One region of the Rhizobium sp. ZPR4 genome, then DNA from elsewhere that is predicted to be linked to it. Evidence: predicted binding sites of a transcription regulator. Region 1 holds the regulator's gene; each other region holds the start of a gene.
What was found. The regulator LexA, encoded in region 1, represses DNA repair genes until DNA is damaged. The targets are predictions, from matches to a motif close to TGTTCNNNNTGTGTTCNG.
Positions count from the first base shown of each region.

Region 2: ABOK31_RS19145 (2'-5' RNA ligase family protein) is a predicted target of LexA. The motif match lies at 2,713-2,730, and genes of this name have one in related genera.
Region 3: ABOK31_RS09290 (UvrD-helicase domain-containing protein) is a predicted target of LexA. The motif match lies at 1,376-1,393, and genes of this name have one in related genera.

Region 1 is NZ_CP157967.1:1,325,733-1,329,783, forward strand. It holds gene ABOK31_RS06550 (ComEC/Rec2 family competence protein) at 1-1,950, shown strand, start outside; gene lexA (transcriptional repressor LexA) at 1,931-2,653, opposite strand; gene ABOK31_RS06560 (VOC family protein) at 3,073-3,960, shown strand; gene kdsA (3-deoxy-8-phosphooctulonate synthase) at 3,957-4,051, shown strand, end outside.
Region 2 is NZ_CP157967.1:3,985,487-3,989,537, reverse strand. It holds gene ABOK31_RS19170 (NAD(P)H-dependent oxidoreductase) at 1-338, opposite strand, end outside; gene ABOK31_RS19165 (DUF4180 domain-containing protein) at 763-1,137, shown strand; gene ABOK31_RS19160 (GNAT family N-acetyltransferase) at 1,155-1,706, shown strand; gene ABOK31_RS19155 (methylated-DNA--[protein]-cysteine S-methyltransferase) at 1,743-2,306, opposite strand; gene ABOK31_RS19150 (hypothetical protein) at 2,446-2,583, opposite strand; gene ABOK31_RS19145 (2'-5' RNA ligase family protein) at 2,809-3,426, shown strand; gene ABOK31_RS19140 (SulP family inorganic anion transporter) at 3,436-4,051, opposite strand, start outside.
Region 3 is NZ_CP157967.1:1,881,966-1,886,016, reverse strand. It holds gene ABOK31_RS09290 (UvrD-helicase domain-containing protein) at 1-1,323, opposite strand, end outside; gene ABOK31_RS09285 (efflux RND transporter periplasmic adaptor subunit) at 1,685-2,851, shown strand; gene ABOK31_RS09280 (efflux RND transporter permease subunit) at 2,848-4,051, shown strand, end outside.

The DNA of each region.
Region 1 (4,051 bases):
TATGTCATCCGCGTCGGGGCAACGGAAAAGCCTTCCATTCGCCGCGCACCGCAACGGGTTACGATCTTCGTGCGCAAGCAAGCGGAGCCATTCGATCTCGGTGACCGTATTCAGGGCAGGGCGCGGCTGGCGCCTCCGGCCGGACCAGCCTTGCTTGGCCTCAATGATTTCGCCTTCAGCTCCTATTTCAATGGTATCGGTGCGAATGGTTTTGCCTACGGAACGCCGAAATTATTGTCCCCAGCCAGTGATAATACCGCCGACTCTCTGATGGATACGGCCGATATTTGGCTTGCCGGCCTGCGCAACAGCATAGGTGACAGGATCAGGCAAACCCTGCCGGGAGATACCGGCGCCTTTGCTGCAGCGCTTGTCACCGATGAGAGACGCGCAATCTCCAAGGACACGACCGAAGCGCTGAGAATTGCCGGTCTGACCCATATTGTCGCAATCTCCGGTCTGAACATGGCGCTGTCAGCCGGTATTTTCTACGTTGGCCTACGCTATTTGTTCAGCCTGTTTCCGGGTGTCGCGCAGGCTTGGCCGACCAAGAAATTCGCCGCCTTCGGCGCGCTTCTCACTGTCACGGCCTATTACCTCATCTCCGGCTTCGGTGTGTCCGCCGAGCGTGCCTTCATCATGATGGCGATCATGCTCGTGGCCGTGCTTTTCGATCGGCCATCGATCAGTCTGCGCAATGTCGCACTTTCAGCGATCATCATTCTTGTACTGTCGCCATCTCAGGTACTTGGCCCGAGCTTCCAGATGTCCTATGCGGCGACGCTGGCGCTCGTGTCGGGCTATTCGTTATGGAAGCGGCGGCGGCATCGTGAAAGCATTCTATCGCGCATCCGTCTGTTAAGTCCGCTATTATTCGTCACGCGCTTCTTTGGAGGCGTGATGTCGACCTCGTTCATCGGCGGTGCGTCGACGGCCATTTTCTCGATCGAACATTTTCACCGATTGGCGACATATGGCCTTGCCGCCAATCTCGCGGCCATGCCCATCGTCTCTTTTATCGTCATGCCTTTCGGCATGGCGGCGATGTTGCTCATGCCGCTCGGACTCGACGGGCCTTTCTGGAAAGTCACCGGAGAGGGACTGGAACTCGTCATCGTGATTGCAAGAACCGTAGCCGGTTGGGGAGGCGACATTACCTTCGGCCGCCAGCCGGCCTGGTTGATGCCGACGTTCATTGTCGGCTTCCTGATCATGAGCATCTTGCGGACGCGGCTTCGCCATCTGGGTCTGCTATTGTTGCTTTCATCCGTGGGCTTGGCAGCATTCGGCTCCGGCGTACCAAAACCCGACCTGATGATCTCCGAGGATGGCGTCCTGGTCGCGTTGCGCCAGGATGATATACTCGCGACCAACCGAGAGAGACCGCAGGCCTTCATTTTCGAACAATGGCAAAAGGCATTGGTTGCGGCGGAGCATCAGCCGCCGACTATGCTTCCTGCCGATAGCCGACTGCCACAGATCAGCAAGGCAGATCGTTATAAACGATTGAACAGTGAAGAACAGAAGGCAGTCCGGACGGCAATGGAGGAAGCCCTGGATCGCACCATGCAGGGCAGTTTCGCCTGCCAGAAAGGAGCATGGTGTGCAGCCATCCTCGAAAACGGCGCAATATTGGTCACGATCGAGAACGCAGCCTATCTGCCCTCGGCCTGCGACATGGCGAATATCGTCGTAACGCCAATCCGATTACGGCTAGACCATTGCCGCTCCGGAGCGATGCTCATAACCGGTGCGACATTACGAAAAACCGGGTCCATCGAAATGGCGCTCACCGCCGATAAACCCACTATCTCCGCCGCGTTCGAAAACCCGCAGCGGCCATGGACCAGACACCGAACTTATGATTGGCGCACCGGCAAATTCGATGCACCAAATGCGCAGGCATCACCAATCGTTGACAATTCACCGGTCAGTGATAGCGACGAATAAGGCCGACGAGCTTGCCCTGGACCTTGACGCGGTCTGGCCCGAAGATGCGGGTTTCATAGGCGGGGTTTGCGGCTTCCAGCGCGATCGAGGCACCCTTGCGACGGAAGCGCTTCAACGTAGCCTCTTCATCGTCGACGAGCGCAACGACGATATCGCCGGGATTGGCTGTCGTTGAGTTGCGGATGATCACCGTATCACCGTCGAAAATTCCGGCGTCGATCATCGAATCCCCTCGAACCTCCAGCGCATAATGCTCGCCGGAGCCGAGCATATCGGCGGGAACGGTAATATCGTGCGTATTGTTCTGGATGGCCGAGATCGGAACGCCGGCAGCAATGCGACCCATCACCGGTACGGATGCCGAGCCATTGTGATCGTCATTTGCCACCTTTTGTGGAGCCGGAGGGGCGACAGGCTGTGGCTTGCCGAGGCTGCCCTCGATGACGCTGGGCGAGAAGCCGCGGCGCGGCTGCAGGCTGGGATTATAGGCATCGGGAAGCTTGATGACTTCGAGCGCTCTGGCTCGGTTCGGCAGCCGGCGGATGAAGCCTCGCTCCTCCAGCGCCGTGATCAGGCGATGAATGCCGGATTTGGATGCCAGGTCCAGCGCATCCTTCATCTCGTCGAAAGATGGTGGTACACCGGATTCCTTCATGCGTTCGTGAATGAAGAGAAGCAGTTCCTGCTGCTTGCGCGTCAACATCGTCTTGGAACCCCAGAATCAAGAAAAAACGGTGAAACAAATCCAGAACGGACACTATATGTTCCATATGTGTTCCGCAAGTACTTAAATTTCGGTAAAGCCTTGTCCGGTCAATTAAATAATTATGACTTGCGAATGGACCGGCTGAGAGCAGCAAAGCGATATATCCGCGCTAACCTATCGAAAAATATGGAAAATGTCGTTTCGTTCATTCGCAGGGTTTTGTGACATGCCGGGAATATCGAAGATGTCGACCAATGCCATGTGACATCGCATAAGCCGGCTTTGGGAGAGAATCAGCAATCACTTTTGCGAGATTGCATTCCGCCCATGTCGTGCGCTTCGGGCGTTCACGCTTCCATCTTGAATTGCGCGGGGGATCGGCGCAAATCTGCTGCCGCAGGCAAACAGGAGGAACTATGATTTCGTCTCCGCATCCACTGGATCATCTCGTGCTGCCGACCGTCAACATCGCTCTGGCACGCGAACGCCTCGGCAAGCTCGGCTTCACGGTGGCCCCAGATGCGCGCCATCCCTTTGGCACGCAGAATGCCTGCGTCTTCCTTGCCGATAAAACCTATCTCGAGCCTCTGGGCGTGGCATCTCCGGAGCAGTGCGAGAAGAGCATCGTGGATGGTAATGTTTTCGTCGCACGCGACCAGGCTTACCGCTTTCGGGTCGGGGAGGATGGTTTTTCAGCCGTGGTGTTCGGCACGGATGATGCCGTTGCGGATGATGAGCGCTTCAGAGCGGCGGCAATCTCGGCGGGACGGATGCTGGATTTCTCCCGTCCGATGAAGATGCCGGATGGGACGGAAACCATGGCCGGCTTTCGTCTTGGCTTTGCCGCTGATCTGCGTGCGCCGGATTTTCTCGCATTCTGCTGTCAGCGCATCAATCCGCTACCAGCCGATCGCGGCATGCTTGAGCGGCACGAGAACGGCGTGACCGGCATTGCCCGGGTAGTGCTTTGCGCGCCGAAGCCGGCGGTCTATCGCAGCTTCTTCGAGGAGGTTATCGGTGGCCCGCGCATTGTGGAGCATTCCTTTGGCCTGACGATCAGGGCCGCCAATGCCGATCTGGAGATTTTGACGCCGGAAGGAATGGAGGCATTCTATGATCTGCCTGTCCGTACAGACGATCCGGGGCTCAGGGCGCGCGCAATCCTTTTTAAAACGCGCGATCTTTCCGTGACATCGTCGCATTTCACTGCTAACGGCGTCACCTATACGCGTAAGAACAATCGTATATTGGCAAGACTGGCGCCCGGTCAGGGCGCGCTGTTCGCCTTCGAGGAGATAGCATGAGCACGAATTCCGAAGTGACCGTCGGCGAAGGAGCCTCCAAGGTCCTGTTCTCCAACACCTCCAAGCTCTCGCTGATTGCCGGCCCCTGCCA
Region 2 (4,051 bases), 1.4 Mb from region 1:
ACGATCATCGCCGGCTTGCCTGCCCACTCCCGATAGAGGTGATCGAGCGCGTTCTTCAATACGGCCGGATAGCCCCAATTATACTGCGGGCTGACGAAGACGAAGGCATCGCCGCTCATGATCTTTTCGCTCCAGGCCTTGGTGAGATCGGTGCGATAATCACCCGTGGCCGGGATGCTGGGTTCGCCGTCCATCGGTAGGGGCCAGTCACGCAAATCGACGATCTCGAATTCGGCCGACAGGAGCTCGCGCCCGACCGAGGTCACCCATTTGGCGACAGCGGGGCATATGCGGTTCGGCCGGACACTGCCGACGATGACGAGGATTCTGGATGCCATGGTGTTTGCTCCATATATGTGCATAATACACTTAATTGAAGCCGACCGGCCTTGTAAAGGTGCAAAATACACGCTTTCCCAATGAGCTGCCAATTGGCCATGCTGCTAAGAGAGTGATGGGACCATGGCCTGACCCGAGGTGCCTACCCCGCCTGGCCAACAGGCCGGGCAGATATGCTCATATAGCGGGAAAGCAGATGCAGGTTGCGGCCAAGCGACATGCCGATGAAGCCGGCCCAGATTGCGGCGCAAGCGATGGAACGAAGGGGCGGAAAACCAGGCGGCATGGGTTACGACGACGGCGATTTTCCAGCCGCTGACGTGGCTCTAGGATCCGAATGCCCCACATGATAGCTATTGCCGGTCGATCACACGGAACGATAGCGGAAACTCCTATTTCAATAGCGGGCAAAATCGAACCAGCATGTACACAGTCAAAGAATTCTCCGGCCGAAAAATCGTCATCGGCGATGACAACGGTCCACTTCTCGCCAGCGAGAGGGACGTGAATGACTGGATCAGCGCTGTATGGGATGCCGAAGCCCAGTTGGTGGTCGTGCCGACATCGCGGCTGAGCGAAGACTTCTTCCAGCTCTCGACCCGCATCGCCGGCGCGATCATCCAGAAATTCGTCAACTATCGCGCCCAGCTCGTCATCATGGGCGACATCTCCCGATGGGTCGCGGGCAGTAACGCCTTGCGCGATTTCGTCTACGAGTCCAACAAGGGGCGTGAGGTCTGGTTCCTGCCCGATCTGGATGCGGTTGCGCAGCGCCTGCAGCAGAATACCCAAAGCTAAATCAAAGGTCTGCCTTTATGGAAGCGACGCTTTCCCCGCCGAGACTGGAAACCGAACGGCTTGTCCTGACCGGACATACGCTCGATGATTTCGAGCCGCTTGCCGGCATGTGGAGCGATCCGCTGGTCGTGAAGCATATTTTCGGCAATGTCGTCTCCACCTCCAGGGAGTCATGGATGCGGATGCTGTCCTATCACGGCCTTTGGCCGCTGCTTGGGCATGGCTATTGGGCGATCCGCGAGAAATCCTCCGGCCGCTATGTCGGCGATCTCGGCTTTGCCGATTTTCACAGGGTGATGGAGCCGCCGATCAAGGGCATTCCGGAGGCAGGCTGGGCATTGGCGGCATGGGCACATGGCAAGGGCTTTGCCACAGAAGCTTTGGCAGCAGCCGTTGCCTGGCTCGACCAGCAGCCGCGATTTGACCGCAGCGTCTGTCTGATCTCGCCCGACAATACCGCTTCGATCCGTGTTGCCGAAAAGGTAGGCTATTGCGATCCGAAGCCGATCCGCCTCAACGACAAGCAGACGCTGTTGTTTTCCCGCGCCCGGCAAGCATCAGAAAAATAGAGCGAGCGGCCGAAGCCTCCCGCCCCGCTTCGTTACCTAAAACGCCAGCGACTGCTGCACCGGCTTCGGCGGCGCAAGCTGGACGCCTTCCAGCTCCAGCATGCGGGCCTTGGAGTTGGAGCCGCCTGGCGCGGAAAAACCGCCGATCTTGCCGCCTGCCGCCAGAACGCGGTGGCAGGGGATAATGAGCGCCACCGGGTTTTTCGCCATGGCCTGTCCGACATCGCGTGCGGCTTCCGGCCCGGCGCCAAGCTGCTTGGCCAATGTTCCGTAGGTTGTCGTGTGGCCCCAGCCGACCTGCCGGGCGGCATCATAGATCTGCTTGAAGAATGCATCTTGCTCGCCGAGGTCGAGCGTGACGTCGGAAAAGTCGATCTCCTCACCGGCGAAATAGCGCTTCACCTTGGCGACCGCCTCAGCGACCTGCGAGGTCGGCGTGCCGGGCTGCGCATTCGGCAAGCGGCGCAGAAGCAGGCGTTCGGTCGCGCCGGCGTCCTTGGTCGGCAATTGAAAGCGCAGCACGCCGACATCATTCCAGGCGATGCCGCAGAAGCCGCCAGCAGTTTCGAAGATCAGATAAGTCTGCCTTGTCTCGTTCATGACGAAAGCTCCCGTGTTTCCACTTGTCATGAAAATCGTCCTTGGGAGCCTCGAATTCAACCCGATTCTTGCAAAGAACGAGAATTGCCACCGTTTTAACGGCGATGGAATGCCGCTGAGACGGTCACAGGCACAAGTATCAATATCCGCCACCAGTCGGAGGGGCGTTCAGCGTCATGCCGCCGCCAGAATTGCGCTCACCCGAAGTAGAGCAAGAAGCAATGCCAAGGCCGATGAGAGCGAGAACAATGGCTGCGGCGACTGATCTGGTGAACATGGCTGTGATTCCTGTTGGTGAGAATGGGCACGAAGGCCCGAACCTGGAATGAACAGATCAAGCAGACCTTTTATTCGATCGCTTTTTTAAAATGGCGCTCACAGCCGGGCGCTCTGTCAATCCATTATATGTTCTTGATTTGTTCTTGAGTTAGCAATCGCTTTACTCTATCATTTTGCGGTCAAAATCAGGAAGGGGTAGAGCGGTAAAGCTTTGAAGCAACCCATGAAGAACAACAGGCAACTCTCGCTCTATCTCAGCGGCGGATCGTACAGCCGGACACCGCAGCCAGTCGATCAAGAGCCAGTTAGCGAGCTCTATTTTGCGGTCCTTCCCGATGCGGAGAGTGCCGCTCGTAGTCACAAGCTCGCAGGCAATTTCCATCGTCAATACCGATTTTTCGCAAGACCACGAAGAGCCGATCTCCTGCATGTGACGCTCTATACGATCGGTTCGTTCCGCTGCTTGCCCGAGGAGACAGTATTTGCAGCGATGGAGGCCGCTTCGAGAGTGAGAAAGCCATCCTGTCCAGTGGTTTTCGATCAGGCCGTCAGTTTCGGCAATGGCAGCAATCGCCCGCTTGTTCTGTGGAACAGGAACGGGAACCCCGAACTCAAGGCTATCCATCAGGAATTGGTCGACGCCATGCGGCTCACGGGTATTGCGCCGGAGAAAGAAAAACCCGTAGAGCCGCATATGACGCTGCTCTATCGGGGGCAAATCGTTCCGGACATTGCGCTTGAGGAACCCGTGAGCTGGACAGCCAAAGACTTTGTCCTCATCAACAGCCTGCAGGGTCAATCGACCCACCAGCATCTATGCTACTGGACTCTGCGCGACTGAGCGATCCGGTCAAGCCTTCGGCTGATTGCCATCCGCCATCACCGCCGCCACAGCATCATCGACACTAAAGCTGCAGCGCTTGTCGACATCGGCAACACCCGCGACTGTCATGAGATCGCGAACGCGGTCGTGCACGCGAGCAAATTGAACGCGGAGGCCGGCTCGCTGCATGGCGCTGTCGAACTCCATCAAGGCGTCCATCGCCGTGCTGTCGATATCGGAGCTTTCTTCAAGGCTGAGAATGGCTGCCCGCAACCCAGCTTCGCTGCGGCTGCCGGACAATATCTCGCCGAAGATCGTATCAGCATTGCCGAAAAATAGGATCTCGCCGGGGCGCCAGATGGCAATGCCCGGTATCTCGGAGGCATCGTCATGTCTGCTGACATCGACGAAGTCATGGCTGTTGTTGAGCCGCCCCAAACGGGCAACATGGGGCGAGGCCAGGCGGTGCATCATCGCGGCAAGCGAGAGCGCGATCGCCAGCAGCATGCCGTTGAGGACGCCGAAGGCCAGCACACCGAGCGCGGCACCCACTGCCACATAGAAATCACGGTGCAGTCGGCGCAAGCGTAGGATGGGACTGGGATCGAGCGCGTGCGTAAGAGCCGCGATCACGACGGCCGCG
Region 3 (4,051 bases), 560 kb from region 1:
GATTTCGAGGCGCTCGTAGAAGCGCGGGCCGCCGACGACGCGGTAGTTCAGGCCGAGCGTGACAAAACGATCTTCGAACTCGCGCATCTGGAAAGAGGCGCGCACGAGGATCGAGATGTCGTTGAGATTATGCTTATTGCGCTGCAGCTGCTCGATCTCTTCGCCGATGGCGCGCGCTTCCTCCTCGGAATCCCAGGAGGCGTGCACCTGCACCTTGATGTCGTCGGGATCGGAGCGGTCGGTGAACAGCGTCTTGCCGAGCCGGCCCTCATTATGGGCGATCAGGTGTGCTGCGGCACCGAGAATATGTTCGGTGGAACGATAGTTGCGCTCGAGCTTGATGACCTTGGCGCCGGGAAAATCCTTCTCGAAGCGCAGGATGTTGTCCACCTCGGCGCCGCGCCAGCCATAGATCGACTGGTCGTCGTCGCCGACGCAACAGACATTCTGCGGCTCACCCTTCTGCCGCTGCGCCAGCAGGCGCAGCCACATATATTGCGCCGTGTTGGTGTCCTGATACTCGTCGACGAGGATGTAGCGGAAGCGCTGGTGGTAATCCTTGAGAATATCAGGATTCTGCCGGAACATATTGATCGGATGCAGCAGGAGATCGCCGAAGTCGCAGGCGTTCAGCGTCTTCAGGCGGTTCTGGTAGGCGGCATAAAGCTCGCGGCCCTTACCGTTGGCAAAGGCGCGTGCGTCGCCTTCCGGAATATCGGCTGGGCTGAGGCCCTTGTTCTTCCAAGTATCAATCATGCCGGCAAACTGCTTAGCCGGCCAGCGCTTGTCGTCGAGCCCTTCTGCCTGGATCAGCTGCTTGATCAGGCGAATGACATCGTCTGTGTCGAGAATGGTGAAGCTGGAGGAGAGGCCGACCAGTTCGGCATGGCGGCGCAACAGCTTGACGCCGATCGAGTGGAACGTGCCGAGCCAGGGCATGCCTTCGACCGCACCGCCGACCAGCAGCGCGATGCGCTCCTTCATCTCGCGCGCCGCCTTGTTGGTGAAGGTCACGGCGAGGATCTGGCTGGGAAAGGCGCGATTGGTGGAGAGGATATGGGCGATGCGGGTGGTCAGCACGCGCGTCTTACCGGTGCCGGCGCCCGCAAGCACCAGAACGGGGCCATCGAGCGTTTCCACGGCTTCTGCCTGCTCGGCATTGAGGCCCGAGAGATAGTCTGGCCGGCGGCCGCTGTCGCGTGCTGCCATGGCGCGGGCCGCGATACCGCCGCCGATGCTGCCGGAAGCCGGCGCAGAACGGCGCGGCGCCGTGTGCTCCGGCTCCTCGTCAAAGAAGGGAATGTCGTCATGTCCAATGGTCATGTGGCCCAATGTAATGATTCTACCCCGAAAGGCAAAAGAAACGGGCCGAAACTAGAACAAAAAGTGCACATTCACAGGGCGTGATGCGCGATCAGGGGCTGTTTTTCATATTGGAACGGATCGGTTCATGCGCCGGTAAAACGTCTCGTTGTCCACGCCAAGATTACAACTTTGTCATAATCTGTGGCGAAACTTGCTGCATATGTACAAAAACACGATATTGCAGCAAATCGGGCACAATCTTGCGTTATAGAGCCGCCTGATCCGAGATTGGCCCCGGTTAAGTGCGCTGGGTGAGGGGCCGTACAGAAAACAAACGACGCGATTTCATCGCCTCTGACACAACGAGCCGGAGACGTGCATGACCGCCTGGAAGCAGCTTTCCTTGTCTTTTTTCTTGCTGGCAGCCGGCATTGCCGCTGTCGTGGCCTTCGTGCCGAGTGCGGCGGGCCTGCTGCAGAGGGTCGGTGTTCCCGAGACGATCGTGGCGTGGATCGCACCACGCGATGGCGCGGCCGATGAAAAAGCAGAGACGAAGGGAAGCTCCGGCGGACGGCGTGGCCAGAACATACCGCTTGTCGTGACGGAACCTGTTGTCAGCGGCGTCGTCAATGATCGCCTGAGCGCGATCGGCACCGGTGACGCCATCCGTTCGGTCGTCGTCATGCCGCAGGCGGCGGGCACGATCCGGGAAATTCTCATCAAGTCCGGCGACAGGGTGAAGCAGGGGCAGGTGCTGGCGCGTCTTGATGACGACGAGCAGATCATCGCCCGCGGCCAGGCGGAAGTAGCACTGAAGAGCGCCGTCGAAAAATCCCAGCTCTACCGCAACATCAAGTCCACTGTTTCGCGCATGGACGTGTTCGATGCCGAGATCGTGGAGCAGGGCGCAAAGCTGGCGCTGCAATCGGCCGAACTGGCGCTGAAGCGCCGCGATGTCGTCGCGCCGATCGACGGGATCGTCGGTATCGTTCCCGTCGTCGTCGGCGATAACGTGACGACGGCGACCAACATCGTCATGCTGGACGACCGCTCGGAAGTCCTGGTGGATTACTGGGTTCCTGAGCGCTTTGCCAACACCGTCAAGGTGGACCAGCCGGTGGAGGCTACCTCGGTGGCGCTGCCGGGACGAGCATTCACGGGCGTTGTCGAGGCCGTCGACAACCGCGTCGATGGCGCGAGCCGGACCTTGCGCGTGCGCGCCCGCATCGACAACGCGTCCGATGAGCTGCGTGCCGGCATGTCCTTCAATGTCGGTATGCGCTTTGCTGGGGAATCCTATCCCTCCGTCGATCCGTTGGCCGTGCAATGGGATGGCGCAGGTGCGCATGTGTGGCGTGTTACCAACGGCAAGTCCTCGAAGGTGCGGGTCAGCATCGTGCAACGCAATCCGGATGCTGTTCTTGTCAGGGGCGAACTTCACAACGGTGATCTTATCGTCATCGAGGGATTGCAGCGCGTGACCGAAGGCGGGGAGGTTCGCTTTGCCCGTGATGTCGCTCAGGCCAAGGAGGTCATCACCCAATGATGACCGATGGCGATGACACGACGGATGCCGGCTCGGCTGCGGCCAAGCAATCCTTTACTGCACTCTTCGTGCGCCGGCCGATCCTGGCGCTGGTCTTCAATACGTTGATGGTCGTTGCCGGCCTTGCCGCCTATTTCGGTGTCGAGGTGCGCGAACTGCCTGACGTCGACCGTCCGATCGTCACGGTCAGAACCGTATTCGATGGCGCATCGCCGCAGACGGTGGATCAGGAGCTGACGAAGATCATCGAGGGCGCCGTTGCCCGCGTCAGCGGCCTGAAATCGGTCTCCTCCAGCTCGTCCTTCGGCCAGAGCCGGGTGACGCTGGAATTTTCCGACGCGACCGATCTTTCCGTCGCCGCGAACGATGTCCGCGACGCTATCGGCCGCATCACCGAACAATTGCCGGATCAGGCGGATGCGCCGCAGATCGTCAAGGCGGATTCGGATTCGCAGCCGATCATGCGGCTTGCCGTCACCTCGAGCACGATGACGATGGACGACCTGACGCAGCTGGTCGACAAGGAGATCACCGACCGGCTAGCCTCGGTCGAGGGCGTTGCCGATGTCGAGCTCTATGGTGATCAGGAGAAGGTTTTCCGCATCGATGTCGATCAGGCAGCGCTTGCCGGGCGCGGCCTGACGATCGGTGATCTGACGACGGCGCTTGCGACCGCCGCGCTCGACGTGCCGGCCGGATCGTTGAAAAGCGCCCGCCAGGATATCGTCGTGCGCGCCACGGCCGCATTGCAGACGCCGGAGGATTTCTCCCGGCTGATTATCAAGGATCGCGTGCGGCTCTCCGATGTCGCGACCGTGACGCTCGGGCCGCGGGATGGCACGACCGCGCTGCGCTCCAATGGCGTGCAGGGTGTCGGTCTCGGCATCATCCGCCAGGCGCAGTCGAATACACTGAATATCTCCGAAGGCGTGAAGGCCGTCGTTGCCCAGCTGTCGAAATCGCTGCCCGAGGGCACGCGCATCGTCATCACCAGCGATGATGCCTTGTTCATTCAGGGCGCGATCCACGAGGTCGTGCTGGCGCTCGTCCTGTCGGCGCTGATCGTCACCGCGGTCATCTATCTCTTCCTGCGTGACTGGCGGGCGACGCTGATCCCGGTCGTTACCATGCCGGTGGCGCTCATCGGCACGCTTGCCGCGCTCTATATGGTCGGCTTCTCGGTCAATATCCTGACGTTGC